DNA from 4 places in the Nocardia sp. NPDC005745 genome. Region 3 is predicted to be linked to each of the others. Evidence: riboswitches for the same ligand, from Rfam matches in the RefSeq annotation. Region 3 holds a riboswitch; each other region holds the start of a gene.

What was found. A riboswitch is a leader RNA that binds a small molecule or an ion and turns the genes downstream of it on or off. The one in region 3 is predicted to bind S-adenosylmethionine.
Region 1: linked by a shared signal. The riboswitch ahead of ABZ420_RS25980 (aminotransferase class V-fold PLP-dependent enzyme) and the one ahead of ABZ420_RS16065 (rhodanese-like domain-containing protein) in region 3 are both predicted to bind S-adenosylmethionine.
Region 2: linked by a shared signal. The riboswitch ahead of ABZ420_RS26875 (homoserine O-acetyltransferase) and the one ahead of ABZ420_RS16065 (rhodanese-like domain-containing protein) in region 3 are both predicted to bind S-adenosylmethionine.
Region 4: linked by a shared signal. The riboswitch ahead of ABZ420_RS33785 (ABC transporter substrate-binding protein) and the one ahead of ABZ420_RS16065 (rhodanese-like domain-containing protein) in region 3 are both predicted to bind S-adenosylmethionine.

What each region holds. Positions count from the first base shown of each region.
Region 1 covers NZ_JBEXYF010000028.1:55,193-62,904, forward strand. Annotated here, with positions in the region: gene ABZ420_RS25945 (inorganic diphosphatase) at 1-246, shown strand, start outside; gene ABZ420_RS25950 (hypothetical protein) at 370-612, opposite strand; gene ABZ420_RS25955 (crotonase/enoyl-CoA hydratase family protein) at 799-1,620, opposite strand; gene ABZ420_RS25960 (2-oxo-4-hydroxy-4-carboxy-5-ureidoimidazoline decarboxylase) at 1,814-2,134, shown strand; gene ABZ420_RS25965 (YbaK/EbsC family protein) at 2,189-2,665, shown strand; gene ABZ420_RS25970 (flavin reductase family protein) at 2,788-3,339, shown strand; gene ABZ420_RS25975 (hypothetical protein) at 3,473-3,811, opposite strand; gene ABZ420_RS25980 (aminotransferase class V-fold PLP-dependent enzyme) at 3,888-5,207, opposite strand; SAM riboswitch class IV at 5,255-5,368, opposite strand; gene ABZ420_RS25985 (Pls/PosA family non-ribosomal peptide synthetase) at 6,038-7,712, shown strand, end outside.
Region 2 covers NZ_JBEXYF010000030.1:64,318-72,029, forward strand. Annotated here, with positions in the region: gene ABZ420_RS26855 (NAD(P)-binding domain-containing protein) at 1-835, shown strand, start outside; gene ABZ420_RS26860 (NADP-dependent isocitrate dehydrogenase) at 1,042-2,259, opposite strand; gene ABZ420_RS26865 (MFS transporter) at 2,621-4,114, opposite strand; gene ABZ420_RS26870 (TetR family transcriptional regulator) at 4,248-4,961, shown strand; SAM riboswitch class IV at 5,014-5,124, shown strand; gene ABZ420_RS26875 (homoserine O-acetyltransferase) at 5,326-6,483, shown strand; gene ABZ420_RS26880 (helix-turn-helix domain-containing protein) at 6,541-6,918, opposite strand; gene ABZ420_RS26885 (nitroreductase family protein) at 6,988-7,635, shown strand; gene ABZ420_RS26890 (DUF3017 domain-containing protein) at 7,676-7,712, opposite strand, start outside.
Region 3 covers NZ_JBEXYF010000013.1:111,478-119,189, forward strand. Annotated here, with positions in the region: gene ABZ420_RS16030 (nitroreductase/quinone reductase family protein) at 77-583, shown strand; gene fgd (glucose-6-phosphate dehydrogenase (coenzyme-F420)) at 652-1,662, opposite strand; gene ABZ420_RS16040 (HAD-IIA family hydrolase) at 1,812-2,618, shown strand; gene ABZ420_RS16045 (MarR family transcriptional regulator) at 2,608-3,078, opposite strand; gene ABZ420_RS16050 (type 1 glutamine amidotransferase family protein) at 3,129-3,758, opposite strand; gene ABZ420_RS16055 (RpiB/LacA/LacB family sugar-phosphate isomerase) at 3,841-4,287, shown strand; gene ABZ420_RS16060 (O-succinylhomoserine sulfhydrylase) at 4,330-5,544, opposite strand; gene ABZ420_RS16065 (rhodanese-like domain-containing protein) at 5,541-5,957, opposite strand; SAM riboswitch class IV at 5,972-6,088, opposite strand; gene ABZ420_RS16070 (hypothetical protein) at 6,152-6,601, opposite strand; gene ABZ420_RS16075 (FAD-dependent oxidoreductase) at 6,977-7,712, shown strand, end outside.
Region 4 covers NZ_JBEXYF010000052.1:6,275-13,986, forward strand. Annotated here, with positions in the region: gene ABZ420_RS33775 (glycosyltransferase family 2 protein) at 1-433, shown strand, start outside; gene ABZ420_RS33780 (hypothetical protein) at 437-1,144, opposite strand; SAM riboswitch class I at 1,529-1,622, shown strand; gene ABZ420_RS33785 (ABC transporter substrate-binding protein) at 1,838-3,457, shown strand; gene ABZ420_RS33790 (ABC transporter permease) at 3,460-4,464, shown strand; gene ABZ420_RS33795 (ABC transporter permease) at 4,611-5,408, shown strand; gene ABZ420_RS33800 (ABC transporter ATP-binding protein) at 5,405-7,027, shown strand; gene ABZ420_RS33805 (hypothetical protein) at 7,201-7,536, shown strand; partial or broken gene ABZ420_RS33810 (LLM class flavin-dependent oxidoreductase) at 7,536-7,712, shown strand, end outside.

The sequences.
Region 1 (7,712 bases), on a different contig from region 3:
ACCGACGAGGCGGGCGGCGACGACAAGATCCTGTGCGTGCCCGCGGGCGACCCGCGCTGGGACCACATCCAGGATCTGAAGGATGTGCCGGAGTTCGAGCTGGCCGCGATCAAGCACTTCTTCGAGCGCTACAAGGACCTGGAGCCCGGCAAGTTCGTCAAGGGCTCGGAGTGGGTCGGACGGGCCGAGGCCGAGGCCGAGGTGGAGGCGTCCATCCAGCGCCTGAAGGACCAGGGCGGGCACTGAAAGCCCTCGGGCACAACGAAAGCGGGGAGTCCGGTAGGCACGGACTCCCCGCTCCGTTTCCCGGGCGCGAAAGATGAAAAGGGGCACCCGGAAACCGGATGCCCCTTCTCGGCGTCAGGTGGCTCAGTAGTAGATGTACAGGTCGTAGCCGTCCCAGGACTCGATGCACTCCCAGTAGTAGCCGCCGGTGCTGGGCGACTCGCCGTCGGCCCGGCAGGCGTTCAGCGTGGCGTAGGTACCGATGTAGGTGCCGCCGTAGGCGACATCCTGGTAAACCGGCGCGGCCGAGGCCGAAGCAGCCGTCGACACCCCGGCGACGGCGGCGGTGGCCAGCAGACCAGCGGCGAGGATGGACTTGATACGCATTGTTCTTGCTCCTGAATGCGAGGCGAAATTTCCGACGTCCCAAACGATATGGACGATCGGCGCCTCGCACAGCCACCCCTAGGGTGAGGGCAAGGCAACCCTGAGGCGAATCACCTTGCCCACCCTCGATACCCACCCTTGGGGCTCGGCACGGCGCACTCGCGGAGTACGGGCGCGCCGCGGGCGTCACTGACCGCGGAATTCGGGCGCGCGTTTTTCGAAGACGGCCTTGATCGCCTCGGTGAGGTCCTCCGACGGCAGGAACGCGGCGTTCCACGCCGAGACGTAGCGCAGGCCCGCGGCGACCTCGTCCTTGCGGCGCTGATCCAGCACATCCTTGACGCCCTGCACCACCAGCGGCGGGTTCGCGGCGATCTCGCGCGCGGTGGCGTGTGCCGCGTCCAGAGCCGCTTCCTGGTCCGGGAAGACCTCGTTGACCAGGCCGATCTTCTCCGCGCGCGCGGCGTCGATGTCCTTGGCGGTGTAGGCCAGCTCCCGCAGGTGCCCCTCGCCGATGATGCCGGGCAGCCGGTGCAGCGAACCGATGTCGGCGACGATCGCGACCTTGGCCTCGCGCAAGCTGAACTTGGCGTCGGCGCTGGCATAGCGGATGTCGACGGCCGCGATCAGGTCGAGCCCGCCGCCGATGCACCAGCCGGACACCGCGGCAATGACCGGCTTGCGGCAGTCCGCCACCGCCGTGACCGAGGCCTGCATCTTGCGCAGGTCGGTGAGGAAGTCGGTGCGCGGCGCGGCCAGGGCGCGATCTGCCATGAGCGGACCGAACGTGCCGCTCATCGCGGGCAGGTCCAGACCGTAGGAGAAGTGCTTGCCCGAGCCGGTCAACACGATCGCGCGCACCTCGGGGTCGGCGTCGAGCGTCTGGAAGACCTCCGGCAACTCGCGCCAGAAGTCGGGACCCATCGCGTTGCCCTTGCCGGGCCCGATCAACGTCACCTGCGCGACGTGATCCTTGGTTTCGACGGTGAAAGCCTGCCAATCAGTCATTTGTACAGCGTATCGAGACCACGCCGGGCGGGTATCCCGGCCCGCGCGAGCTCGGTGTGCGAGGATTCGCCGCGAAACCTCGCAGCGTGTAAATCCTGTGCAAATTGCGCGGCGGCGCACTGGTTCCCGGTTCGGGATTCAGCGGATCATGGTCGAGTCAGCAAACCTCATTCGCCGGTTTTCGGAGGACACCATGCTGATGCATCGGGGAATCGGCCTCGACCGGTTCAACGGTCTGCCGCGCGGTCGTGCGATTCATGCCCTCTACGAGTGCTGCTGCAACGTGACGTGGGCCGCGACGCTGGCCGACGCTCGCCCCTATCCGGATCGGGACGCGCTGCTGAGCAAGGCCGATGTCGAACTGCTCGCGCTGTCCCAGCGGGACGTGGATCGCGCCTTCGAAGGGATTGCGCACGAACCGGTCTCGTCGCATTGCATGGCCGAACTGGCACGGGTCACCCGCGAGCGAATCGCCGGGATGCTCGGGCCGGCCGAGGGCTACCCGGAATACTGAACCGGCGGCGCGACTTGTCCGGCGTACCGACGGCAATCGCTCTACCCTGGTGAGATGCGCAGGTCGTCATTGCCACCGGTCGCCTGCCGGGTCGCGGACACCCTCATCTCCCGGGGCCATCACGGTCTCATCGTCGCCCAGCCGGAGCCGACCCACACCGCCGCGGACGCCGCACGGGCCCTCGGCGTAGACGTGGGGGCGATCACGAAATCACTGGTGTTCCTGCTCGACGACGACCCGGTGCTGCTGCTGGTCTCGGGAGCGCACCAAGTCGATCTGGCGAAGACCGGCGCGCGCCTGGACGGGACGCTGAGCCGCGCCCCCGCCGAGGTGGTGCGGGCGGTGACCGGTCAGCCCATCGGCGGCGTCGCACCGGTCGGCCACCCGACCAACCTGCCCACCTGGGTGGACAGCGCGCTGGGGCGCCATCGGGAGCTGTGGGCAGCGGGCGGGCATCCGAACACCATCTTCCGCACGTCGTTCCCGGAATTGCTGCGGATCACCGCGGGTCTTCCGATCGACGTCGACTGACTCGAGATTGTCGCGGCGAGTTCGGTGGGCTCCGGCGTTCGGTGGCGACGCGCGCGGCGTCGGCCGGGCATGTGCGACCTATGCCACCCCACCGGCGGGTAGCCCGGGCGTAGTTTCGTGAGGTGACCGACGCACCACGGCCCGAGACGGAACTACAGATCCCCGATGATCTGAGCGGCATCACCGCGGAGCAGTATCGCGCCTCCATGCGCCACTACCCGGCCGGCGTCACCGTCGTCACGCTGACTTCGCCGCAGGGGCCGGTCGGCTTCACCGCGACCTCCTTCGCATCGCTGTCACTGGACCCGCCGCTGGTGTCGTTCAATATCGCGCACACCTCCTCCAGCCTGTCCGCCATGCTGGACGCCGAGTCCGTCGTCATCCACTTCCTCGGCGAACACCAGCAGCACCTGGCCCACCGGTTCTCCCGGACCGCGCAGGAACGCTTCACCGACCGCGCCCTGTGGACCACCCTGGACACCGGCGAACCGGTCCTGCACGGTACCCCCATCTGGTTACGCGCCACGGTGCACCAACTGATCCCCCTCGGCGACCACACCTTCGTCGTCGGCTTGGTCACCCGGGTCCACGACAACACCGACGAGAAACCCGCCGCCGCTCCACTGCTGTACTACAACGGGCGCTACTACCGACCGATCGCCCTCAGCGACTGACCCAGCGCTCGACTACGCCACCTCGGCCGCGCCCGCACGACCGACTCCGCGGCGAGCGCGCGCCGGCCGATCCAGCTCGAGAAACCGTCAGGCACCGTCCAGCACGGCGAAGTCCACGTCGACCGGGAACGGATCACTGAGCCGGAGCACATCCTGATGGGTTTCCGCCAGCCGGTAACTGCGGCTCGCCCAGTCCAGACGGCATTCCTGGACTTGCCGGACGACTCCGCACGTAATGCATCTCGAAGTCGGTCACCACGCCGGTGCGCGGCTCGTCCGGGCTCCCTTGTTCCAACGCGTTGGCCAGTCGCCTGGCCACGTTGTTGTGCTCGAAGGTGCCGCTCCGGCAGACGATCACGTGGCCGTCGAGCACCTCGATCTGACGTTGGACGTCTTCCGGGAGTGCCGCGTAACCCTCCTCCGTGATGAGAAGGGCGGCCGGATCGGTGGCCCACACGGGCCGGGTGCTCATGAGACCGCCTCGAACTCGGGTTACCGGATACGGCGATGGTATCCGGTGTAATCACGCCATCGGGACCAGCGCGGCCTCAGCCGATGAGGCAGGGGGCCGCGCCGGTGGGGGCGGTGGAGGTGAAGGGGCGCGTTTCGGGGATGGGGTTCCACACGCCGTTCTCGGCGGTGTAGTTCCAGGTGGGGCCCGTTCGCGCGAGGATGGCGATCGCCTCGATCAGGCGGTCCACGTCGGCGGAGGTGGTGCCGAGGCCGATGCTGGCGCGCAGTGCGCCGTCCAAACCGAGGCGGGCGAGCAGCGGGTGGGCGCAGAAGCGTCCGTCGCGCACACCGATGCCGTGTTCGGCGGAGAGATAGGCGGCGACGTGGCCGGGTGCGAAATCGTCCAGGGTGAACGCGACGATGCCGACGGAGTCGGGAGTGTCGATCCAGATGCGCAGCAGTTGGACGCCGGGAATCGCAGCCAAGCCGTCGCGCAGACGGTCGGCGAGCCGGTGTTCGTGCGCGGCAAGGGTTTCGGCGTCGATCCCGCTGAGCGTGTCACAAGCGGCGGCCAGCGCGGCGGCGCCGAGCACGTTCGGCGAACCTGCTTCGTGCCGCTGCGGAGCGGACGCCCATTCGGCCGCGTCGCTGCGCACCTCGCGCACCGCGCCGCCGCCCGCGAGGTAGGGCTGCGCCGCGTCGAGCCAATCCCGCTTGCCCACCAGCACACCGGCGCCGAACGGCGCGTAGAGCTTGTGCCCGGAGAACGCCAGGTAGTCGATCGTGGTGTCCCGCAGACTGATCCGCCGATGCGGCGCCAACTGGGCGGCGTCCACCAGGATCCGGGCGCCGCACTGATGCGCGATGGTGGCCAGCCGTTCCAGCGGAAGCACCTCGCCGGTCACGTTCGATGCGCCGGTCACCGCGAGCAATGCGGCCGGCTTGCTGCACAGTTCGGCGACCAGCCTGCCGATGGTCTCCTCGACCGTGTCGGCGGCCTGCACGACGCGCCTGCCCCGCTTGGTCCACGGCAGGAAGTTGGCGTGGTGCTCGATGTCGAGCACCACGGTGTCCCCGGGGACGCAGGAGGCCAGCAGATTCAGCGAGTCGGTGGTGTTGCGGGTGAAGACCACCACCTGATCGTCGGCGGCGTCGAGGAACCGGGAGACCGATCCGCGAGCGGCTTCGTAGCACTCGGTGGAGATCCGCGAGGCGTAGCCCGCGCCGCGGTGCACGCTCGCGTAGTACGGCAGCAACTGCTGCACCCGGTCGGTGACCTGGGCCAACGCGGGCGCACTCGCGGCGTAGTCGAAGTTGGCGTAGGTCGCCGATCCGCCGTGCACCAGCGGCACGCGCAGTTCGTCGCCGGACACCCGGGCGAGTGCGGCACAGGAGTTGTCGACAGCAGTAGTCATCACGTGAATCCCGTCGGCTCAGGGACTCGCGACCGAACGATTCGGCGAGTCCGCGCTTGCCGCGCCCGGTTGGGCGTCGGCCGGGTCGTCACCCGGAGCACCCCACCGCGGAGGAGGGTTGCCGGCCAGCAAGCCGGGGCTTTGCGCTGGCACTCATGACCAGACCCGAGAGTGGCAGAAGCGCCCCGGCGCTGTCAACCACATTCCACCCGAGTCACCACGAGCACCGCGTGGACATAACCACCACGCGGCGGCCATTACAAGCACCCCCACGACGACGCGCGAGCCGCGCCCGACGAGGGATTTCCCGTCTCGGCACCGGCCCCGTCCACGGGTGAACGGGCCTCGGTTCGCTCGGCGGTTACCACCGAGCCGATCCGATGCCGATTCGACTCGGTCCCCGCTCGTTTCCCACAACGGCGCAGCTTCTCGAGCACCTCCGTATCTCGAACGCGCTGAATCCGATCGCGGCGCCCCGCTGCGACTCCCCGCTGACCGGCCGGAACAAACGGGCGTCCCGGCCCTCGCGAGAACCAGCTTCGGATCGCTCGATGAGCCGAATCACACCTTCGAATCAGCGATCTCCCGGCGAACGCGGCGGGCGAGCCGCCCACCAGCGTTTTGCCCTGCCGGAGCGGCGAATATCGACCCCACCTGCAACAACGCGCATCACACCCACCGATCCGGCATCCGGTTCGGTGAACGACAAGCGACGACAACCCCGGGTACCGTGGACAGCTGGCCACAGCGCTGTTTGCCCTTTGGTAACCCAGCTATGACACAACAACGGGAAAGTGTGAGGCAAGTCGATGGGAGGTGCGCACAGCACCATGCTCGAGACAGACGTCGACGCGCCGGCGGGCCCGTTGTCACGCGGCGATCGCGCACCGGGGGCCAGGACGCTCGTCGACATCCTGACCGCGACGGCACTCGCCCATCCCGACGCCCCCGCCATCGACGACGGCCACGCGGTGCTGTCCTATCTGGAATTGGTCGTCGAGATCGAGAACACCATGGCCCGGCTCGCCACCGCGGGCGTGCGGCCCGGCGATCGGGTCGGCGTGCGCATGCCGTCGGGCACCCGCGGGCTCTATGTGACCATCCTCGCCGTCCTCTACTCCGGCGCCGCTTACGTGCCGGTCGACGCCGACGACCCGGACGAGCGCGCCGAGCTGGTCTTCGGGGAAGCGCAGGTCACCGCGATCGTGACCGCCGAGGGCATCGAGACCACGGCCGCGGGCATCCGCGCAGCGGAGCACCAGCGCGAACAGACCTGGTCGACGCTGCCCACTCCCGGCGACGACGCCTGGATAATCTTCACCTCCGGTTCCACCGGCACTCCGAAAGGCGTTGCCGTCACCCATCGCAACGCGGCCGCCTTCGTCGACGCCGAGGCCGATCTGTTCCTGCGCGACGCCCCGATCGGTCCGGGTGACCGGGTTCTGGCGGGTCTGTCGGTCGCCTTCGACGCCTCCTGCGAGGAGATGTGGCTGGCCTGGCGCAACGGCGCCTGCCTGGTGCCCGCCCCGCGTGAGCTGGTGCGCACCGGCGCCGACCTCGGCCCGTGGCTGGTGCGGCGGGAGATCAGTGTGGTCTCGACCGTCCCGACCCTGGCGGCGACCTGGCCGGTGGAGGCATTGGAGGCGGTGCGCCTGCTCATCTTCGGCGGCGAGGCCGTCCCCCCGGAACTCGCCGAGCGCCTCGCGGGGAACGGTGACTCGGCTCGCGAGGTGTGGAACACCTACGGCCCCACCGAAGCCACGGTCGTCGCCTGCGCCGCGCGCTTGGACGGCCGGTGGCCGATCCGAATCGGCCTGCCGCTCAACGGCTGGGACCTGGTCGTCGTGGACCAGACGGGTAACCCGGTGGCCGAGGGGGAATCCGGCGAACTGGTGATCGGCGGCGTCGGACTGGCTCGCTATCTCGACCCGGTCAAGGACGCCGAGAAGTACGCGCCGCTGCCCTCCGTCGGCTGGGAGCGCGCCTACCGCAGCGGCGACCTGGTCCGCAACGACAGCGCCGGACTGGTCTTCCTCGGCCGCGCCGACGACCAGATCAAATTGGGCGGGCGGCGCATCGAACTCGGCGAGATCGACAACGCTCTGCAACACCTGCCCGGCGTCACGGGCGCCGCGGCGGCCATCCGGACCACCAAGGCGGGCAACAAGGTTCTGGTCGGCTATCTGACCGGACCCGGCCCGGACTTCGATGTCAAGGCCGCGCGCGCCGTCCTCGGTGGACAACTTCCGGCGCCGCTGGTGCCCAGGCTCGCGGTGGTCGACGAGCTGCCCACCCGCACCTCCGGCAAGGTGGACCGCGACGCGCTGCCCTGGCCGCTGCCCAATGCCGCCGAGGACGACGACGACAACGACCTGACCGGCACCGCCCAATGGGTCGCCGGACTGTGGGATGCCATTCTCGGCGCGGAGGTCGGCGATCTCGACGCGGACTTCTTCGACCTGGGCGGCGGCTCCCTCGCGGCGGCGCAGCTGGTCACCGCCCTGC
Region 2 (7,712 bases), on a different contig from region 3:
CGCCGAGATCTTCCTACGCAACGGTCATCCGACCACCGTGTGGAACCGCTCGGCGGACAAGGGAACCGGACTCGAAGAACTCGGCGCGACACGAGCGGTGTCACCGGCCGAAGCCATCGCGGCGGGAAGACTCGTCGTGTCCGCGCCGGCCGACACCGAAGCGGCGGCGACCCTGCTCGGCTCGGTTCCCGGCGGGCTGGACGGCCGCACCATCTTGAATGTCGCGACCGGCCGCCCGGACGAGGCGCGGGAGTTGTTCACAGCCATCGACGCACGCGACGGCCATTTCCTGGACGGCGCCATCCTCGGCGTCCCGCAGACCCTCGGCACACCTGACACCCTGCTGATGTACAGCGGCTCCCCCGTCGCCCAGGCCGAGCACGGCGCGACCATCGCCGAACTCGGGAACGCGACATATCTCGGTGCGGACGCGGGCCTGGCCGGATTGCACGACATGGCCGTGCTGGCCGGCATGTACGGCATGTTCGGCGGATTCTTCCAGGCCGTCGCGATGGTGGCCGGCGAGGATTTCACCGCGGGCGAGTTCACCGAGGGCTTCCTGGTGCCGTGGTTGCGCGCGCTGCTGGACATGCTGCCGGTGCTCGCCGCGGAGATCGACTCGCGCGAATTCCCGGTCAACTTCTCCGACCTCGAGGTCAATCGGGCAGGTCTGTCCAACATCCTGACCACGAGTCGCGGGCAGGGCGTGGCGACCGTCCTGCTCGATCCGCTGCTGCGGCTGTTCGAGGCGGAGGTCGAACGCGGCAACGGGGCGGCCAGCTTCACCCGGGCGCTGGTGGGCCTGCTCGACCCCGCCGAAGTCAGCGCGCGCTGAGCGGTGCGAACGAAGCGGCGCGCCGGCATTCCCGCCGCGACGAAGCCGGAGCGCATTGATCGCGAAACAGTGCGGGCACCCGTTCCACCGGTGGGTGGGGCGGGTGCCCGATGTGCAGCCCGGCGCTGGGTGAGCACCCAGCGCCGGAGTCGGCCGAGCGACACGGCTCGGCCCCGCGGTTCGGCGCCTTGTCGGCGCCCGCGAACTCAGCGCAGTGCGCGAGCCAGGTTGGCGTCCAGGGCGCCGAGGAATTCCTCGGTGCTCAGGTAGCCCTGATCCCCGCCGACGAGCAGCGCGAGGTCCTTGGTCATCTGGCCGCCCTCGACGGTCTTGATGACGACGTCCTCGAGGGTCTGCGCGAAGCCGATGACCTCCGGGGTGTTGTCCAGCTTGCCGCGGTGCTCGAGCCCTCGGGTCCAGGCGAAGATGGACGCGATCGGGTTGGTCGAGGTCGGCTTGCCCTGCTGGTGCTGGCGGTAGTGCCGGGTGACGGTGCCGTGCGCGGCCTCGGCCTCACAGGTCTGCCCGTCCGGGGTGAGCAGCACCGACGTCATCAGGCCGAGCGAACCGAAGCCCTGGGCCACGGTGTCGGACTGCACGTCGCCGTCGTAGTTCTTGCACGCCCAGACGTAGCCGCCCTCCCACTTCATGGAGGAGGCCACCATGTCGTCGATGAGGCGGTGCTCGTAGGTCAGGCCCGCGGCGTCGAACTGGCTCTTGAACTCGGCGTCGAAGATGTCCTGGAAGGTGTCCTTGAACATGCCGTCGTAGGCCTTCAGGATGGTGTTCTTCGTCGACATGTACACCGGGTAGTTCTGCTGCAGGCCGTAGTTGAACGACGCCCGCGCGAAATCCTCGATGGACTTGCGGAAGTTGTACATGCCCATGACGACGCCGCCGTCCTCTGGCATCTTCACGACCTCGTGCACGATCGGCTCGCTGCCGTCGTCCGGGGTGAAGGTCAAGGTGACGGTGCCGCCCTGGAACACCTTGAAGTCGGTGGCGCGGTACTGGTCACCGAACGCGTGGCGGCCGATGATGATCGGCTTGGTCCAGCCGGGAACGAGCCGGGGAACGTTCGAGATGATGATCGGCGCGCGGAAGATGGTGCCGCCCAGAATGTTGCGAATGGTGCCGTTGGGCGAACGCCACATCTTCTTGAGGCCGAATTCCTTGACCCGCGCCTCGTCCGGGGTGATGGTGGCGCACTTCACACCGACACCGTGCCGCTTGATGGCTTCGGCGGCGTCGACGGTGACCTGGTCGTCTGTCTTGTCGCGGTACTCGATGCCCAGGTCGTAATACTCCAGGTTCACATCGAGATAGGGGTGGATCAGCTTGTCCTTGATGAACTGCCAGATGATCCGGGTCATCTCGTCGCCGTCGAGTTCTACGACGGTGCCTTCAACCTTGATCTTGGACATGGATCTTCGTGTCCTCCTAGGATGGTGCCCTCATTGCACGGCCAGGCGAACACGCTTGTGAGCGGACCCCAGCTGTTCCAACAGACAACGTATATGTCCCGCGTTGTCGGCGAGACGTGTGGTGCAAACAAGACGAGCGTACTGCTGCCCGAGTCCTCACCGCACGGGCAGCCCCCGGAGTGAGCTGCGCCACCTTTGTTACCGATTGGTAGGTCGGCGACGGCTCCGAGCACCGCGAAGGGCGTTCAAGCAACCGCCGTCGTCGCCATGATCCGCCTTCCGTCCGACCCCGGCAACCATCCGGCAGACGACGAGGTCCGCGCGGCCGAACCGGCGTCGCGCGGACCTCGTTCGCGGCGAATCAGACCCCGACCGGGATCCGGGCCCCCTCCTCGGAACCTTCGATCAGGTTCTCCGGCCGGTCCCGGATCATCAGCGCGATGATCGGGACGGCCGCGAGGAAGAACCCGGCGCCGACGTAGAAGGCCACGTCGTAGCTGTGGATCGCGGCTTGCGCGGCCAGGTTGTCGATACCCGGGTTGTCCTGCGCGAAGGACTTCGCGACCTGCACCGAGATCGTGGTCAGCAGCGCCGTCCCGACCGCGCCTCCGACCTGCTGTGCCGCGTTCAGCAGCGCGGAGGCGACGCCGGAGTCCTCTTCCTCGACCTGATGCAGCGCGACCGTCTGCATCCCGACGAACAACGGACCCATACCGAGCGCGATGAGCACCTGCGCGGGCAGCACCCCGGCCAGGAAGCTGTCACCGTAGCTCAGCTGGGCCAGCAGCAGCAGACCGATGACGCCCAGCACGGCGCCGGCCAGCATCAGCGGACGCGGGCCGAGCTTCGGCAGCAAAGCGCTGGTGACGCCCGCCGAGATCGCGATGCCCGCCGGGAAGGGCAGGAACGCGAAGCCCGCCTTCAGCGCGGAGTAGCCGAGCGTGATCTGGAAGTAGAAACTCAGGAACAGGAACATCGCGAACATCGCGATCGGGATGAGCAGCGCTGCGAGGAAGGCGCCGCCGCGGTTGATCTCACCCGGGATGTGCAGTGGCAGCAGCGGGTTCGAGGAGCGCCGTTCGATCGCCACGAAGGCGACGAGCAGAGCCAGTCCGACGACGAGCAGCCCCAAGGTGCTGCCTGCCAGCCAGCCGTCGTCGGCGGCGCGGCTGAAGCCGTAGACGATGGCGATCAGGCCGAGCGTCACCGTGACGGCACCGGGCACGTCATATCCCCCGCTGCGCGGCGCAGGCACGTCCTTCGCCACCCATGCCAGCGCCCCGACCAGCGCGAGCAGCGCGATCGGCGTGTTGACCAGCAGGCACCAGCGCCACGACGCGTACTCGGTGAGCGCGCCGCCCGCGATCAGGCCGAGCGCCGCGCCGCCCGCGGAAATGCCCGCGAACACGCCGAACGCGGTGGCCCGCTCTCCGGGCTCGGTGAAGGTCACCGACAGCAGCGAGAGCGCGGCCGGAGCCAGCAGCGCCGCGAACGCGCCCTGCAACGCGCGCCCGGCGAACAGTTCCGCCCCGGTTTGAGCGAGCCCGGCCAGCGCCGAAGCGCCCGCGAAGCCGATCAGGCCGACGATGAAGATCCGGCGGCGGCCGAGGTAGTCGGCCAGCCTGCCGCCCAGCAGCAGCAAGCCGCCGAAGATCAGCGTGTAGGCGGTGAGCATCCATTGCCGGTTGCCGTCGCTGATGTCGAGATCACGCTGCGCGAACGGCAGCGAGATGGTCACGATTGTGGCGTCCAGCACCACCATGAGCTGGGCCAATGCGATCACTGTCAGCGCGAGCCAGCGCGCTGAAGCGGCCGATTTCCGCGGCGCGTGCGCCGCTGTCCCGGGTTCCGTCACGGTCGTCTCCTCGTCCTTCGATGTCGGAAGCCATCCTGTCATCGAGCGACATTTGTCGTCAAGCGAAAAATGTCGTAGTACGACATTTGACCGTTAAGGACAGGAAAACAACAGGTTGCGTTACCATGGGGTCATGCTCGAGTCATCGACGCCGATAGGCGCGAGCGCTGCGGCCGACCGCGTCGCGAGCGCCCCCGCGACCCCAGGGCTGCGCGAACGCAAGAAGCAGCAGACGAGGTTGCGCATCATCGCGGCCGCCCTGGATCTGTGCGACACGCAGGGCTTCGACGCGACCACGATCGAGCAGATCGCCAACGTGGCGGACGTCTCGCCGCGCACGATCAACCGCTATTTCGAGAGCAAAGAGGACATCGTCCTCGGGCCGGTCCAGGATTTCGGGCGCACGATCGCCGAGACGCTGCGCGAGCAGCCACGCACGGGCAACGAGCTACAGGCGCTGCGCGCGGCCTTCCTGCACGTGGTCGATCAAGCCGCCGAGGGTGGCGAGGCCGACCCGTTGTCGTTCCGGCAGTTCCAGAAGATGCAACGAATCCTGCGCAGCAGCCCCTCTGTCAGCGCGCGCAGCACGGAACTCGCCGACGACAAGAACACGGCGATCGCGGCGGTGGTCGCCGAGCGCCTCGGCACCGAACCGGACGCGCGCGCGGTGCGGCTACTCGTCGGCACCTGGCAACTGATCGGCCACATCGGCATGGAGTGCTCCGACGACGCGTTCCTCGACGAGGACCTGGCGACCGCGACCAGGGCGGGGCGCACCGCGTTCACCGAGGCGTACGACGAATTCGTACGCACCTGCTGCGGGGCGGCGACCGTCGCGGACCAGTGAGTTCGGCGGAGGATTTCGGACGCCGACCGCCCGCCGGTTATGATGCCGGGCAGGTTATGAGTACCAGCGCCAAGCCCCGGCTCGCTGGTCGGCAACCCTCCAACCGCGGTGGGGTGCTCCGGGTGATGACCTGGCTCCCGAGAGTCGGGAGCAAGCGCGTAACAGGAGGTCGCCGGCATGTGTTGTTGTTCGTTACCCACACACCGCTAACCCTTGCTGTACCGGCGAACACCTTTTGGGAGCAAACCATGAGTGAATTCACCGCGCCCGGGACCGAGCAGGCCCCGGCAGCGCCGTACAGCCGCGTGGCCGCCACCCTGGACATTCCGGGCGATCTACGCGCCGGCTTCGCGACGGCGGCGACGTGACCGTGAGCACCGAACCGAGCACGCGGACCTCCGGCAACGTCCTGCCGCCCCCGGATGGACAGTTCGGCACCATCGCCATCGGGGACGTGCGACTGGAGAACGGCGCGGTGATCCCGGACGTCCACCTCGCGGTGCAGCGCTGGGGCGAGCTCTCCCCCGGGCTGGACAATATCGTGCTGGTCGAACACGCCCTGACCGGCGACTCGCACGTTGTCGGCAGGCCCGACGACGTACACGAGATGCCCGGCTGGTGGGACGGCATGGTCGGCCCGGGTGCTCCGCTGGACACCGACGAATGGTGTGTGATCGCGACGAACGTGCTCGGCGGCTGCAAGGGCAGCACCGGGCCGTCGAGTCCCGCGCCAGACGGGGAGCCTTGGGGCGCGCGGTTTCCCGAGATCTCCATTCGCGATCAGGTGACCGCCGAGGCCGCTCTGCTCGACCTGCTCGGCGTCGAGCGGCTCGCCGCCGTGGTCGGCGGGTCGATGGGCGGCATGCGGGTGCTGGAGTGGATGGTCGGCGCACCGGAGCGGGTCGCGGCGGCGCTGGTGCTCGCGGTCGGCGCCCGCGCCACCGCCGACCAGATCGGTACCCAGACCACCCAGATCGCGGCGATCAAGGCCGATCCGGACTGGCAGGGCGGTGATTATCACGGCACCGGCCGCGCCCCGCTGACGGGCATGGCCCTGGCCCGGCGGATCGCACACCTGACCTACCGCACCGAATTCGAGCTCGACCACCGGTTCGAGAACAAGCCCCAGGGCGACGAGGACCCGTGGCACGGCGGCCGTTACGCGGTGCAGAGTTACTTGGACCATCAGGCCGAAAAGCTGTGCAAGCGCTTCGATCCCGCCACCTACGTGCTGCTGACCGAGGCGATGAACCGGCACGACGTTGGCCGGGGCCGGGGCGGCATCGAGGCGGCGCTCGCGGCGACGCCGGTGCCGTGCGTGGTCGGCGGCGTCGACTCCGACCGGCTGTACCCGCTGCGGACCCAGCAGGAACTCGCCGATCTGCTGCCCGGTTGCGACGGACTGGAAGTCGTGCACTCCCGCGACGGGCACGACGGATTCCTCACCGAGGCGGCGGCGGTCTCGAAGCTGCTGACCGAGACCATGCGACTAGCCCGGGCGGGTGTGCGACCCGAACGCTGAAGATCCGCCGCGTCGAAACGTCCACGCGCGACGTTCCGAGCACTGTCTGCCCGGCGTTCAGAGCGCCGCGCCTCGTCGCGCCGCCTCGATCCGGTTGATGTTGCTTTCGATCCAATCCCGCAGCGCCGCGATCGGTGTGCGCAGGCTGTGGCCGAGGTCGGTGAGGGTGTAGTCGACCCGGGGCGGGACCGTCGGATGCACTGTGCGCGTGACGAATCCGTCCGCCTCCAATTGCCGCAGAGTTTGCGTCAGCATCTTCTGGGAGATGCCCTCGATGCGGTTGCGCAGATCGGTGTAGCGCATGGTGCCGTCTGCGAGTGCGTCGATGATCAGCACCGTCCATTTGCCCGCGATGTGGTCGAGAACCTCCCGCGTAGGGCACTTCGCGGAGTACACGTCCGCAGGGAGACCGGAACCTTCGAGGTATGTAGGCACCCTTCGGAGTGTAGCGCACTATTTAGTGCCTTCTTTCTATTCGAGTGTCACTCTCCGATAGTAAGAATCATGGAAACGCAGACGCTTTCGGTTGCCGAAGCCATTCGTACCCGCCGCACCGTCCGGCATTACCGGACCGATCCGGTAGCGCCGGAGCTGCTCGAAGAACTCCTCGACCTGACCATGCAGGCCCCGAGCGCCTGGAACATGCAGGACCGGTCGGTCGTCGTGGTGACCGGCGAAGCCGGCCGCCGCGCCCTGCACGAAGCGGCGTTCGGTCAGCCCCAACCGCTCGAGGCGCCGGTGGTGCTGGTCTTCCTCGCCGATGTCGACGCCTGGCGAGCGGGCAATGCCGATATCGCCGAACTCGCCGGCCGCAGCGGCGCGTGGAACGCCGACTTCACCGCCATGTTCGACACCCGCGCGGAGTATCACGCGCTGGAACGACACGGCCTGCTGCGGGAGAACGCGGTGAAGAACGCGATGATCGCGGCCACCTACGCGATGCTGGCGGCCACCGGCCTCGGACTGGCCTCGGCCCCGATGAACGGTTGGGACGCCGAACTGGTGAAGCAGGCCGTCGGTGTCGGCGGTCGTGCCGATCTGGCGGTCGCGGTCCTGGTCACGGTCGGCTACAGCGACACCGTTCCACCCCATCCCGGCCGCCGTCCGCACGAGCGGACGGTTTTCGCCGAGCGATACGCGGCCGCCCGCTGACCCCGATGGGCGACCCGGCCGGGTCGCCCTTCCCGAGCGGTCAGCCGACGCCGAGCGTGTTGATCGTGGCCGCCAGG
Region 3 (7,712 bases):
AGGGCCGTCCCGGAACACTCCGGGCCGCGACGGCAGCCGGTCTGCCGGCCGGTTTCCGCCCCGCTATAGTCCGGGCATGGCTGAGCAATTTCCGGATCGGCAGTGGGGTTCGCGCACCAATCTGTTCGCCCGCGCGGCAAGCAGATTCGCGGCCACCAAGCCGGGCTCCCGGTTGGTCCGCGCCCTCACCCCGCTGGACCGGGCGGTCCTGGAGCGCACCGGCGCCAAGTACACCGTGCTCGGCCCGATCGGCGCGCCGGTCATCCTGCTCACGACCATCGGACGCAAATCCGGGCAGCCGCGCACCCAGCCGTTGCTCTACGTGCACGACGGCGACACGCTCTACGTGATCGGCAGCAACTTCGGCCAGGCACACCACCCCGCCTGGACCGCCAACCTCCTGGCCAACCCCACCGCCACGGTAGCGATAGCCGGCGAACGCATCCCCGTAACCGCCACCCCCGTCGAAGACCCCGACAAAACCCCCATCTTCCAACGCTTCGTCGACATCACCGGCGCCTACGCCGCCTACCGCTCCCGCACCACCCGCGACCTCCGCATCTTCGCCCTCCGCCGGGCATGACGCCGCGAGTGGCACACCACCGCGGCATCGGCCGAAAGGGCATCGCCGTGGTGTGCCACTCGTGAACGTCAGGCGAGGGCGCGCAGGCGTGGGGCGAGGTCGCGCTGGAAGAGGTCGAGGAAGCGGCGCTGGTCGTGGCCGGGGGCGTGGAAGACCAGGTGGTTGAGGCCGGCGTCGAGGTAGGGCTTGATCTGGGCGACCGCCTCGTCGGGGTCGCTCGCGACGATCCAGCGCTTGGCGATCTGCTCGATGGGCAGCGCGTCGGCGGCGGCCTCCATCTCGATCGGGTCGGTGATGCTGTGCTTCTGCTCCGCGGTGAGCGAGAGCGGGGCCCAGAACCGGGTGTTCTCCCTGGCCAGTTCGGGATCGGTGTCGTAGGACAGCTTGATCTCGATCATCCGGTCGATGACCTCCACGCTGCGCCCGGCCTTCGCGGCGCCCTCGGCGACGGCGGGCATCAACTTCTCGGTGTAGAGGTCCATGCCCTTGCCCGACGTGCAGATGAAGCCGTCGCCCGCGCGTCCCGCGTACCGCGCGACCAACGGGCCGCCCGCGGCGATGTAGATCGGGATGCCGCCCTTGGGCACGTCGTAGATGGAGGCGCCGACGGTCTTGTAGTACTCGCCGTCGTAATCGACGCGGTCGCCGGTCCACAGTGCGCGCATCAGGTCGACCGCCTCGCGCAGCCGCGCGAAACGCTCCTTGAACTCGGGCCATTCGCCGGTGTATCCGGTGGCGATCTCGTTGAGCGCCTCACCGGTGCCGACCCCCAGCATGACGCGATCCGGGTACAGGCAGCCCAAGGTGGCGAAGGACTGCGCGATCACCGCGGGGTTGTAGCGGAAGGTCGGAGTGAGCACCGAGGTGCCGAGCTGAATGCGCTGGGTACGCTCGCCGACCGCGGCCAACCAGGCCAGCGAGAAGGGCGCGTGCCCGCCTTTGTGCCGCCAGGGCTGGAAATGGTCGCTCACCGTGGCGCTGTCCAAGCCGTGTTGCTCGGCCAGCACCGCGATCTCGACGAGTTCACGGGGGCCGAACTGCTCCGCCGATGCCTTGTATCCGAGCTTGAGTCCACTCATCTGCCACGCTCCTCGCGTTTCGTTTCGCCGCCGTCGCGATCCGTTCTCGACAGTAGTCAACGCTGCCGCCTCCGCGCCGACGGCCTGGCGCGGATGATCTGCACAGCTTGCCGGTCGTGGCCGTTCCGGTCGCGGCGCGATAGCGGATAATGGCCCGCGTGACCGCAGACGAGCCGATCCTGTCCTACTTGACCGATATGGACGGCGTGCTGGTGCACGAGGACCATCTCATCCCGGGCGCCGACAAATTCCTCGCCGAATTGCGCGCCAACGACACCCCGTTCCTGGTGCTGACCAACAACTCGATCCGCACGCCGCGCGATCTACAGGCGCGGCTGCGGCACACCGGGCTGGACATCCCGGAAGAAGCGATCTGGACCTCCGCGCTGGCCACCGCCACCTTCCTGAACGAGCAGCGGCCCAACGGCACCGCGTACGTGGTGGGCGAATCCGGGCTCACCACCGCCTTGCACGAGATCGGCTACGTGCTGACCGACAGCGATCCCGATTACGTCGTGCTCGGCGAGACCCGCACGTACTCCTTCGAGGCGATCACCACCGCGATCCGGCTGGTCGAGCGAGGCGCCCGCTTCATCGCGACCAATCCGGACCCGACCGGTCCTTCCCGGGACGGCTCGCTGCCCGCGACCGGCTCGGTGGCCGCGCTGATCACCCGCGCCACCGGCCGCGACCCGTACTACGTCGGCAAGCCGAACCCGCTGATGATGCGCTCCGCGCTGCGTCGCATCGGCGCCCATTCCCAGTCGACGGTGATGATCGGCGACCGGATGGACACCGACGTCATCTCCGGCCTGGAGGCGGGCATGCGCACCATCCTGGTCACTTCCGGCATCTCCACCCGCGCGTCCTTCGAGGCCTTCCCCTACCGCCCCACGATGGTGGTGGACTCCGTCGCCGACCTGATCGGGAAGACCGGGTCCCCGTTCACGGATTGAGCGGTGCGTCCCCGTCGCCTTCCGTGGTGATCGCGTCCACGGCGGCGGACAACGCGGTGAGCGCCTCGACCGCGCGCGCGAGCTGCTCGTGGCCGAGCTCGTCCACGAGCCGTTCGGCCATCACCTTGTGCCGCGGGTTGATGCGGCGTACCGCGGCCAGTCCCGACTCGGTGATGGCGACGAGTTTCGCGCGGCGGTGCGCGGGATTGGGTCGGTATTCGGCGAGTCCCTTGTCCACCAACAGATCCGCGATGCGCTGGACGCTCTGCCGGGTGATGCCCATTTCGCGGGCGATGCCCGCGACAGGCAGCGGCGTGCGCGTCACCGCTCCGAGCACCTGCCACCAGGCGGCGGTCAGACCCGCCGGTCGGGCCAATTCCTCGGCCACCGCGAGGAATTGACCGTTCAGGCGGAACGACGTGATCGCCGCCGTGGCGAACAACTCCTGTTCAGGGGTCATGCGGCACCTCCCGATGTCGGCGATCCGGCCGGATCACCGGCAATTCTCGCTTACGCGTGCTCCGCGTCGTACTCCGCGAGCACCGCCCAGCCGCCGGGATCGGCGTGTGCGAACAACCGGTACCAGCCGTCCAGCACGTGCGGCTCGTACACGCCGAGCCTGCCGAGCACCTCGCGCGCGAATTCGAACGGCGCGCTCGCACTGGCGGTGATCACGTCACCGTCGGTGACAGCCGGGGCCTCGACATAGTGGTCCGCGCCCGCATAGCCGCTGTAGCGCAGGAATTCCGCGACATTGCTGGTGTGCCGGCGGTTGTCGAGCAAGCCGGCCTTGGCCAGGCCGAACGTCGCGCCGCAGATCGCGGCGACCGGCACGCCCGCGTCGACGAATTCGCGTGCCTTGTGCGCGAACGGGTCCAGCTCCGGCCCTTCCCAGGTATCCGCCCCCGGCAGGATCAGCATCGCGCTGTCGGCGGGCGTGAGATCGGCGAGCACGACGTCCGGCACGATGCGCATGCCTCCGATGGTGGTGATCGGCTCCGCACTCGGGCCGACCGTCTTCACCTGCCATGTTCCCGGCTCCCGGTGCCAGGTCGGCTTGTTGATGTGCGCGGTGGCCGCGCCCACCTCCCAATCGGCGAGCGTGTCGTAAACGGCCATGTGCACTGCCTTCATAGTCATGACAGTATGCTGTCATCTTTGACAGCATACTGTCAATAGCGAAGAGCGATTCTCCCGACGAACCGGCAACTACGCTGGGAGCATGCGAATCTCGGTGGCGGCGGACGAGCGGGTCGGAGTGGCCCGGGAACTGATCGACGAGTTGGGCAAGCGCGGCCACGAGATCGTGCCGCACGGCGCGCTGTGCGACACGGAACGCGACGACTGGGCATGGGCCAGCGAGGCGGCGGCCCGTGACGTCGCTTCCGGCGCGGCGGACCAGGCGATCGTCTGCTGCTGGACCGGCACCGGCGCCTCGATCGCGGCCAACAAGGTTCCCGGCGTGCGCGCCGCGCTCTGCGCCGACGCTTCGACCGCCGCGGGCGCCCGCACCTGGAACGACGCCAACGTCCTCGCCCTGAGCCTGCGTTCGACCTCCAGCGCCGAACTCCGGGAAATCCTCGATGCCTGGTTCACCACCGAACCGAGCGCAGGCCACGACGACCAGGCCAACATCGCCCATCTCTCCGAGATCGAACGGCGAGTCTGACGCAGGCTCCCTACCCGATCCGCAGGCGACCGCCGAGCGGGATCAGGACAGGGCGCGGTCGAGGTCGTCGAGGAGGTCTTCGACGTCTTCCAGGCCCACCGAGATACGCACGACGCCGTCGGTCAGGCCGATGGTGGCCCGGCCTTCGGGACCCATGGCGCGGTGGGTCGTGGTAGCCGGGTGCGTGATCAGGGTCTTCGCGTCACCGAGGTTGTTGGAGATGTCGACGATGCGCAACCGGTTGAGGACTTCGAAAGCGCGCTTCTTCGCCTCGTTCTCGGGTGCGCTCAGCTCGAAGGTGATCACGGTGCCGCCCGCGCTCATCTGACCGGTGGCCAGCGCGTACTGCGGATGAGATTCCAGGAACGGGTACCGCACCCAGCTGACGGCCGGGTTGCCCTCCAGGAAACGGGCGATGCGCAGGGCGGAGTCCGCCGAGTGGCGCACCCGCAGCGGCATCGTCTCCAGGCCCTTGAGCAGGGTCCACGCGTTGAACGGGCTCAGCGCCGGGCCGGTATGGCGCATCAGCGTTTTCACCGGGCCGTCGATGTAGTCCCGGTCGCCGAGGATCGCTCCGCCGAGCACGCGGCCCTGCCCATCGATGTGCTTGGTGCCCGAGTAGACCACCACGTCGGCGCCGAGTTCGAAGCCACGTTGCAGCAGCGGAGTGGCGAACACGTTGTCCAGCACCACTTTCGCGCCCGCCGCGTGCGCCAGCTCGGTCACCCGGCGCACGTCGACCAAGGTCTGCATCGGATTGGCGGGCGTCTCGAAGAACACCGCCTGGGTGGGCACCGACAGCGCCTGCTCCCACTGGTCGAGATCCTCGCCGTCGACGAAGACGGTCTCCACGCCCCAGCGCGGCAGGATCTCGTTGCACACCACGAAGCACGAGCCGAACAGGCTGCGCGCGGCGACGAGCCGGTCACCCGCCTTCAGCAGCGCGCCCAGCGCGGTGAACACCGCGGACATGCCGCTGGCGGTGGCGAAACACGCCTCGGCGCCGTCGATCAGGCGCATCCGCTCCTCGAACATGGCCACCGTGGGGTTGCCGTAGCGGGAGTACACGAAATGCTCGACCTCGCCGGTGAACGCGGCCTCCGCGGCCTCGGCGCTCTCGTAGACGAAGCCGGAGGTCAGATAGAGCGCCTCGGCGGTTTCCTCGAAACCGGAGCGCCGCAGCCCGCCGCGCACGCCCAGCGTCGCGGGACCGACGCCGTCGGGCAGCGGCTTGTCGAACGCGCCGCCGGTGATCACGACTGCCGCCAGGGCAATCCGAGGGCACGCCAGCCCGCGCCGCCGCGATGCCCGAATTCGTCGAGCGGGCCTTCGAAGCCCTCCAGCACGTTGTAGGAGGTGCGGTAACCCGCCGAGGTTGCGGCGATCGCCGCACCGATCGAACGCTGACCGGAGCGACAGAGGAAGACGACGGGAGCCTCGGGATCGTGGCCGTCGAGCGCCTGCTTCAACTGCTCGACGAACGTCTCGTTGCGCGCGCCCGTGGAATCGACCCACTCGATCAGCACGGTGGGCCGTTCGATCGAACTGGTGTCGGGGACGCCGACGAACTTCCATTCCGCTTCCGTCCGCACGTCCACGAGGACGGCCTCGGGATCGTCCCGCAGCAGCTCCCAGGCTTGCTGTGGGGTGATGTCACCGGCATAACTCATGTGCACCTCCTGCGAATCCGCACTTGCCGCGCCCGGGACCAAGGCGCCGCCAGGTCGTCACCCGGAGCACCCCACCGCGGAGGAGGGTTGCCGACCAGTAATGCCGGGGCTTGACACTGGTTCTCATGACCTTCGACTGAGATTGCACCGACCCGGGTCACCCTGTCAAACGGTGGCGCACACTGCGCGAACGCTCAGGTGCAGACCAGCCACTTACCGCCGGATCGGGTGAGATTCCAGGTCGAGGTCCGCTCCTGCCCGTCCACCTTCGTGGTCACGGTCGCCTTCCCCCGGTCGCCGTCCATGATCGGACTGTCGATTTTCGTGATCTCGACCGGCTTTCCGGCGCCGTCCTGCCCCGCCAGCGGCGAGCGGGTCGCGTCGAAACCCTGGCACGCGGTGCCGGGCGGCGGCACGGCGTCGCTGCGGTTGGAGCCGTCGACGAAATTGCGGACGGCCGCCGCGATGCGGTCGGCTTCTGTGACATTTTTCTCAGCGGGCGACAGCACGCCGCCGAGCACGATCGCGATCAGCACGATCGCCGCGACCACCGCGGCCGCGATGAACGGGGCCGCCGAGCGCTTGTCGGTCTGATCCACCCGGATGATCTCGTCCTCGCCCGGGGTCGGCTGCTGTTCGGTCATGGCTCGATGATCCCTGGTCGGCGCGGGTATCGAGCGATCGACCCCCGGCCGCGGACCAGGGCGGCGCCGGCCGGGTCCGGCCGTCCGCGATAGGCCGCGCGCGAGCGGGTAAGCGACGATTGTGGCTTTCGACGGCATCCGCCGAGTTCACGCACCGACGCGGGGTGGCATCGGCCATCCCGATAGAATCGCGGGACGGCGGCCTGCTGTCATAGCGAATCGGCAGCTCCACGCCGCGGCGAACGGAGCACCGTGCAGCCACGAGCCGGCAACGCAGGCGTGCGCCCCGAGGGCGCGACCGAGCCGGTGCGTCAACTTAGCCTAAGCTAAGCCAGACGTCATTAATTGTTTCGACCGTAAGGTGCGCGTAAAGAGATGACCGAACAGAGTGCAGTAGAGGATGGCGGTGTTCGCGAGCCCTCCGTGGTGACGCAGGCTTCCTCCGCCGGGCCTGACGCGCACACCGCGAGGACCCGCCCGCTCCGCATCGCGATCGTGGGCGCCGGTCCGGCCGGGATCTACGCCGCCGACGCGTTGATGAAGTCCGATGCCGAGGTGAGCATCGACCTGTTCGAGCGCATGCCCGCGCCGTTCGGGTTGATCCGCTACGGCGTCGCGCCGGACCACCCGCGGATCAAGGGCATCATCACCGCCCTGCACAAGGTGCTGGACAAGCCGCAGGTGCGCCTGCTGGGCAATATCGACTACGGCACCGACATCACACTGGACGACCTGCGGGCCTTCTACGACGCGGTGATCTTCTCCACCGGCGCCAACGCCGACCGCGCCCTGCCCATCCCCGGCATCGACCTCGACGGATCCTTCGGCGCCGCCGACTTCGTCTCCTGGTACGACGGCCACCCCGACGTCCCCCGCACCTGGCCGCTGGACGCGGAGAAGGTCGCCGTCCTCGGCGTGGGCAACGTCGCTCTCGACGTGGCTCGCGTGCTGGCCAAGACCGGCGACGAGTTGCTGCCCACCGAGATCCCGCCGAACGTCTACAAGGGCCTCAAGGCCAACAAGGCCGTCGAGGTGCACGTCTTCGGCCGCCGCGGGCCCGCCCAGGCCAAGTTCACCCCGCTGGAACTGCGCGAACTCGACCACTCCCCCA
Region 4 (7,712 bases), on a different contig from region 3:
CGCCACCGCTCTGGTCGCCGCCGGAGAGTTGGCCCGCACCAGGATGTATCGCGGCGCCGCCGACCTGGACGCGGGCTACACCCGCTGGCTCTGGTCGGCCTACGACGGCACGATCACGGGTGGAGCGGCGGTGGGACTCGTTGCGGCCCTCGCCTATTGGGTACCGCCCGCGGCCGCCGTGCTCGGCAGGGGCGCGGTCCGCCGGGCGGGCGCGATCGGCTGGCTCGCCGCCGTCGCCGGGCGCCTGCTGGCCCGCTCGACCGAGACCGGCGGCCCGCTGGGACGCGCGGACGTGCCCGCCGCCCTCGCGCATCCGGTGTCGGTGGCGGCGTATCTGCTGCTGTGGGCGCGTTCGCACCGGGCCCGCCGTCGCGGCACGGCGCACTGGAAGGGGCGTTCGCTCCCAGGAGCGGCGCCGCGCCGCGACAGCTGAATCTCACGGGACCGCGGTGATTCCGACCGTCGGCAGGAAGAAGCAGGACTTGGCGCCGTTCTGCACCGTGCCGAACACCGCGGCGAGAACGGTGCCCTTGCCGGTGTCCACCGGGACCGCCCGCACCCCGCCCATGGGGAGGGCCGCGAAGAGGAAGTCCCGGATCGCCTGCTCGGCCACCGGCCGCTGATCCGCGGGAACGGCAGCGGGGATCATCGCGCGGGCGATGTCGGCCAGCGGCCCCATGGCGGCCGTTCCGCTGCGTCCGTTGCTCAGATTGAGCCAGGCCACCTGCATTCCCGCGGTGTTCGCGCCGTCCGGCCCGAGGCCGTAGGGCACGAAGGTGAACATGGCTTGCCCGGCCTTGACGGCGCTGAGGTCCAGTCCGGGAAGCTGCACGGTGTTCTTCGGCCACGGCCCGGGTATGGCTCCCGCCACCGCGGGCGCCAGCCCGGCCGTGGTGTTGTCGAGGCAGAACGCCGACGCGCTCGGGTACGCGAACGGCTGGATACCGAGCGCGCGCAGCGCGTCGAGCGCGGCTTGATAGGCGCCGAACAGGTCACCGGGGGCGGCGATCGGCGCGGAGAGATCGGAGAACGCGGGAATCGTGGCATCCGGAGCCGCGAACGCGGCACCCGGCCCGGCAAACGCGAGGGCGACCGAACAGGTCGCGACAGCGGACAATTGGGTCAGACGACGCAAAGTGATCACGAAACCTCCTCATCGGCGGAACGATCGAGGGGCACAGTACTCCGGCAAACGGCTCCAACAGCACGGATTGCGTACAGCAATTTCGCGGCGAGTCTCGTTTGCCCGAAACAGGCTTCCGCGTGGCCGACCCGCGTTCCCCAGTCCTGGCGATACCCGTATGCTGCATCGGACCGCTGTCGTCCGGCGCTGGGCGCCCGTCCGCGAGGACGTGACAGCTCGCACCGCCCCTCGGCGAAGCAGCGCACGCCTGGTTACTACAAAGACCCGATCAACTGGCGTGGACAAGGTCTACGCTCACGCTGATTACTTCTCTTGTTCCAGCCTTCCCTTGCTGGGCATCATGATTCGGCTCGCCCCTCACATCGGTTGACAGGGGGTCGGCGCCAACCATCCAGAGCGACCGAGAGACCTGGCTCGTCGACGTCGCAGCAACCCCCCGGTCACCGGGTGCGGGTGCTTCCGCCGGGACCGATGGAGGAACCGAAGTGATCGTCGAGGACCCGTCATGAGTGCGTCCACCGCACCCGCGACCGCCCCGAATCGCGAATCAACCCACCCGGCCTGCCGAAGAAACGCTGAGCAGATGACGCAGCGCCGCTGTATGCCCGGCCGGCCGTCGGCGACCGGTGTCGCCGACGCCTTTCCCCAGCCGGGCGAGCAGCTCGCCCGCATCGAAGTATCTGGAGTCGCCTCGTGATCCGAACCCGTCACCGAATCGCCGCGCTGGCCGGCGCGCTCGCCGCGGCCACCACCATTGCCGCCTGCGGCAGTGATTCGGCCGCACCCGGCGGCGACGCGGGCCCGCCCCGGCCGGGCGGCACCCTGCGCTACGGCCTGTCCCAGGCGCCGACCTGCTCGGACCCGGCCCAGGCGGGCACCAACCAGACGCTGTACGTCGCCCGGCAGATCGTGGATTCGCTGACCGACCAGGATCCGGCCACCGGCGAGCTGAAGCCGTGGCTGGCGCAGAGCTGGGAAGCGAGCCCCGACGCGAAGGTCTTCACCTTCCACCTCACCGACGGGGTCACCTTCAGCGACGGCACGCCGCTCACCGCCGATTCGGTGCGCAACACGTTCGATTCGGTCGTGCGGCTCGGCTCGGGCAAGGCGCCGCTGGGCAGCAGCTACCTCACCGGCTACGTGGGCACCACGGCCGTCGACCGGCTCACCGCCCGAGTCGAGTTCAGCAAGCCCAACGCCCAATTCCTGCAGGCGGTCTCGACCGCCCAGCTCGGCATTCTCGCCGACGTGACCACGGCGAAGCCTGCCGAGCAGCGCTGCCTCGGCGACAACGTCGGCAGCGGGCCGTTCACCTACGCGGCCTACCGCCAGGACGCCGCAGTGACGCTGGCCAAGCGCAGCGGCTACCACTGGGGTTCGGCGGTGTTCGCCCATCGCGGCGAGGCATACCTGGACAAGATCGAGTTCACCGTGGTGCCCGAATCCGGCGTGCGCACCGGCAGTCTCGCCTCCGGGCAGCTGGACGCGATCAGCGACGCGTTGCCGCAGGACGCGCCGCAGATCGAGGCGGCGGGCGGCCGGGTGCTCAGCACCGCCAACCCGGGCGTGCCGTTCGGGCTGCAGCCCAATGTCACACGCGGACCGCTGCGCGATCCGGCGGTGCGCCAGGCGCTGCTGCCCGCGATCGATCGCAAGCAATTGGTGGACACCGTGCTCGGCCCGCAGTTCAAGCCCGCGACCAGCCCGCTGGCGAGCACCACACCCGGCTACACCGACCTCTCGGCACGGCTGGCCTTCGACCCGGCGAAGGCGCGCACCATCCTCGACCAGGCCGGGTGGGTGCCCGGCGCGGACGGCATCCGGACGAGGAACGGTGAGCGGTTGACGTTCTCGGTGCTCTTCAGCCAGGTGTTCGCGGGCAACCAGGCGATCCTCGAACTGGTGCAGCAGCAACTGCGGCAGGTCGGCGTCGAACTGAAGCTGGACCTGGTGTCGGTGGCGGAGACCACGGCGCGGCAGAACAGCAAGGACTTCGACACCTTCTACGGCAACACCACCCGCGCCGATGGCGACATCCTGCGCACCTCCTTCGGTCTCGACGGGCGCAATCTCAATGCGCGCGGCGCCATCCCGTCGCTGGACGACGCGCTGAACGGGCAGGTCGCCACCGTGGACACCACGGTGCGCAACGGGCTCATCCACACCGCGCAGCAGCAGGTGCTCGAGGCGGGCCTGCTGATCCCGACAGTCGAGCTGTCCCAGGCGATCGGAGCGGCGGCGAGCACGCAGGACCTGAAGTTCGAAGCCTCGGCGCGATTGCAGTTCTTCGACACCTGGCTGAGCGGGCGATAGTCATGGCGCGTTATCTGGCCCTGCGGGTGTTGCAGGCGATCTGGGTGCTGTGGGCGGCGTTCACGCTGTCGTTCGTGGTGTTGTACCTGCTGCCCGCCGACCCGGTCTCGATCGCGGCCGATGGAGGCGGGTCGGGCACCCCGGTGGACAAGGCCGCCATCGCCGAGTTGCAGGCCCGCTACGGGCTGGATCGGCCGCTGTGGGAACAGTATTGGACCGCGCTCGGGCACGCCGTGACCGGCGATCTCGGGCATTCCATCGCCACCGGGCAGCCGGTCACCGGCGCGATCGGTGACGCGCTGCCCGCCACGCTCGCGTTGACCGGCACCGCTCTGCTCTTCGCGGTCATCGGTGGCGTCGCGCTGGCGTTCGCGGCGACTCAGACCCGTCGGCCGTGGCTGCGCAACGCCTTGGCCGCGCTGCCGTCGCTGGGCGTCTCGGTGCCGACCTTCTGGACCGGGCTGCTCCTGCTGCAGGTGTTCTCGTTCCAGTTGCGGCTGGCACCCGCGTTCGGCGGGCACGGGTTCGCGGGCACGGTGCTGCCCGCGCTCACCCTGGCGCTGCCGATCGGCGCGGTCATCGCGCAGGTGCTCACCGCCGGGCTGGAGACGACCTGGCGTCAGCCGTTCGTCGATGTGGCCCTGGCCAGGGGCGGATCGCGCTGGTGGGTGCGGCGCACGCACGTGCTGCGTCCGGCCAGTGTGCCCGCGTTCACCATCGCGGGGGTGCTGGTGGGCAACATGCTCGCCGGATCGGTGGTGGTGGAGACGGTCTTCGCCCGTCAGGGCGTCGGGCGGCTGACCCAGACCGCGGTGCTGGCGCAGGACATCCCTGTGGTGCAGGGCATCGTGCTGCTCACCTCGGCGGTGTTCGTGGCCGTGAATCTCGCGGTGGATCTGCTGTATCCGCTGCTCGACCCGCGCATCGCCACCCGCTCCCGCGCCGCGGGCGGCGAGTCCGAGCGGACCGCCGTCGACGCCGCCGAGGAGGCGATCATCCGTGCCTGACGCCGCTTACGTCATTCGTACCGCCGCCGGACTCGCGCTCGGCGCGCCGCCGGCCGAGGAGGTGAGGACTCGTGGTTGACGTCATCGAGGAACGGCGCACAGCGGTGCTGCCCGGTCTGCGGCGCCCGGCCGTGCGCTGGAAGAGGCTGCGCGGCAATGCCGGACTGCTGATCGCGGGCGCTGTCGCGCTGCTCGCCGTGGGATGGGCGCTGGTGCCGTCGGTCTTCGCGGGCGGCGACCCGCTGACCGGCGTGCCCGCGCAGAAGTTCCAGGGCCCCAGCGCCGAACACTGGTTCGGCACCGACAATCTCGGACGCGACCTCTACACCCGGATGGTGCACGGCGCCGGGCTCTCGTTGACCGCCACGCTGGCCGCCGTCGGCATCGCGCTCGTCACCGGGTCGCTGCTCGGGCTGCTGTCGGGCGCGATCGGCGGCGTGGTCGACGCCGTGGTCATGCGGTCGGTCGATGTGCTGCTGTCGGTGCCCGCGCTGCTGCTGTCGCTCGCATTGGTCACCGCGCTCGGCTTCGGCACCGGCAATGTGGCGATCGCGGTGGGCGTTTCGCTGGTGGCCAATTTCGCGCGCGTGATGCGCTCGGAAGTGCTGCGGGTCCGGCAAGCGGTGTACGTGGAGGCGGCCCACGCCGCGGGGGTGCGCTGGTACACGGTGCTGGCCAGGCATGTGCTGCCCAATGCCTACCAGCCCGTACTCGCCTTGGCCGCGGTCGAATTCGGCATGGCGGTGCTGGCGGTGTCGGCGCTGAGCTTCCTCGGTTACGGCGCGAAGCCGCCCACCCCCGAGTGGGGAACGCTGATCTCGGAGGGCCGCAACTATCTCGCGACCGCGTGGTGGATGACCACCCTGCCCGGGTTCGTCATCATCGCCGTCGTGCTCGCCGCACAGCGCCTCGGACGCGCGATCGGGAACGGAGAACACCCGTGAACGCCTCGGAATCTCCGCTGCTGCAGGTCCAGGACCTGCGGGTTCGGTACCGGTCGGGAACCGGCGCGGCCACCGCGCTGAACGGGGTTTCGCTCACGGTGGCCCGCGGCGAGGTGGTGGCGCTGGTCGGCGAATCCGGCTCCGGCAAATCCACGCTCGCCCACGCCGTGATCGGCCTGCTCGGGTCGAACGCCGAGACCATCGGGGGGACCGTGACCTTCGACGGCGCCGTGGTCGACACCGGCTCCGAACGCGCGCTGCGGCGGCTGCGCGGAGCTCGCATCGGGTTCGTCCCCCAGGACCCCGGGCTGTCGCTGAACCCCGTCCGGCGCGTGGGTGATCAGGTGGCCGAAGCACTGCTGGTGCACGGGCTGGCCGACCGAAAGGCGGCGCGGACGCGGGCGATCGAACTGCTGGCCGACGCGGGACTGGATCGGCCGGAACTGCGGGCCGCTCAATACCCGCACGAGCTGTCCGGCGGGCAGCGCCAGCGGGTGCTGATCGCCGCGGCGCTGGCCTGCGCGCCGGACCTGGTCATCGCCGACGAGCCGACCAGCGCGCTCGACGTGACCGTCGCGCGCCGGGTGCTGGACCGGCTCGCCGAGCAGATCGCCGCGCGCGGCACGGCGGTGCTGCTGATCACCCACGATCTGGCCGTCGCCGCCGAACGCGCCGATCGGCTCGTCGTGCTCAACGGCGGCGAGGTGGTGGAGAGCGGCCCGACCGCCGAATTGCTGGCCACACCGCGCCACCCGTACACCAAGCGCCTACTCGCCGCCTCGCCCAGCCTCGCTCCGGCGGGCGGCTACCGCGAGCCCAAGCCACGCGACGGTAAGCCGCTGCTGGTCTTGCGCGAAGTGCACAAGACCTTCCGGGCGCACGGGGGCGACAGCGTGACCGCGGTGGCCGGGGTCGGCTTCGAACTGGGCCGCGGCGAGACCCTCTCGCTGGTCGGCGAATCCGGGTCGGGCAAGTCCACCACCGCGCGGATCGCGTTGCGGCTCACCGAACCCGATCGGGGCGAGGTCAGCTTCGACGGACAACCGCTGTCGAAGGCACGCGGGTCGCGGCTGCGCGCGCTGCGCAAACGCTTCCAGGTGGTGTATCAGAACCCCTACGCCTCGTTGGATCCGCGCTGGCGGGTGGGCTCGATCATCGAAGAACCGTTGCGCGCGTTCGGAGTCGGCAGTCGTGCGCAGCGGCGCGACCGGGTGGCGGAATTGCTGACGCAAGTCGCGCTGCCGTCCGGGTTCGCCCAGCGCAAGCCCGCCGAGCTGTCGGGCGGGCAGCGTCAGCGCGTCGCCATCGCCAGGGCGCTGGCGCTGCATCCCGAGCTGCTGGTGCTCGACGAACCGGTCTCCGCACTAGACGCCTCGGTGCAGGCGCAGATCCTCGAACTGCTGGACGGCCTGCAGGCCGAACTGGCGCTGAGCTACCTGTTCATCTCGCACGATCTGGCGGTGGTCCGCCGCATCAGCGACTACGTCGCGGTGTTGCGGCGCGGCCGCATCGTCGAATCCGGCCGCACCGCGGAGATCTTCGGCAACCCGCGGCACGAATACACCCGCGAACTCTTGTCGGCCATCCCGGCGCCCGCAATCCCGAAAGGCGTGTCGTAATGCCCCGTCCGACCTACCGCCACAGTCGGGTGCTGGACCGGCAGCAGCGCTGAGCCCCGTGCCGCAGCCGCCCGGAACCCGCCGTCGCGTCCTGCGCGATCACCCCTCCCCCCGCACCGGAGCCCACCATCGGCCACAAGCCGTGGTGGCACCGACCGAAAAGGATCGCCCTGATGGTGTACTCCGCCTTCAACCGGAAACCGGCCGCCACCGACGCCGAACCGTCTCCCGCGCCGGACGTCCCGTCCGCCCCCGCCGTCTTCGCACCCGATCCCGCGCGCTGGTGGCGCACCCGTCTGCGCGCCCCGCGTGCCGCCGACACCTCCGGCAACCCGCGCGTGCACGCGGTCGCCCCGGTCCGCGCCGAGCGCGACCGCCGCGCGGTCCGGTCCGCGCGCGGCATGCGCGCCGCACTATGGCAGCAGGCGCTGCTGCTGGGACCCGATGTCGCCGGATCCGGGACCCATCCGGCGCTGCGGCAGCAGATCGAAGCGGAGGGCACGGCCTGATGGCGCACTCCGGCTTCTTCCTCGCCGTCGAAGCGGCGGGCACCGGCGCGCACCCCGCGTCCTGGCGGCGTGCCGACTCGCGCGCGGAGGACCTGTTCACCGGACGGTACTGGACCGAGGTGATCGTCGCGGCCGAGCAAGCGGGCATCGACGCGGTGTTCCTGCCCGACTCGTTC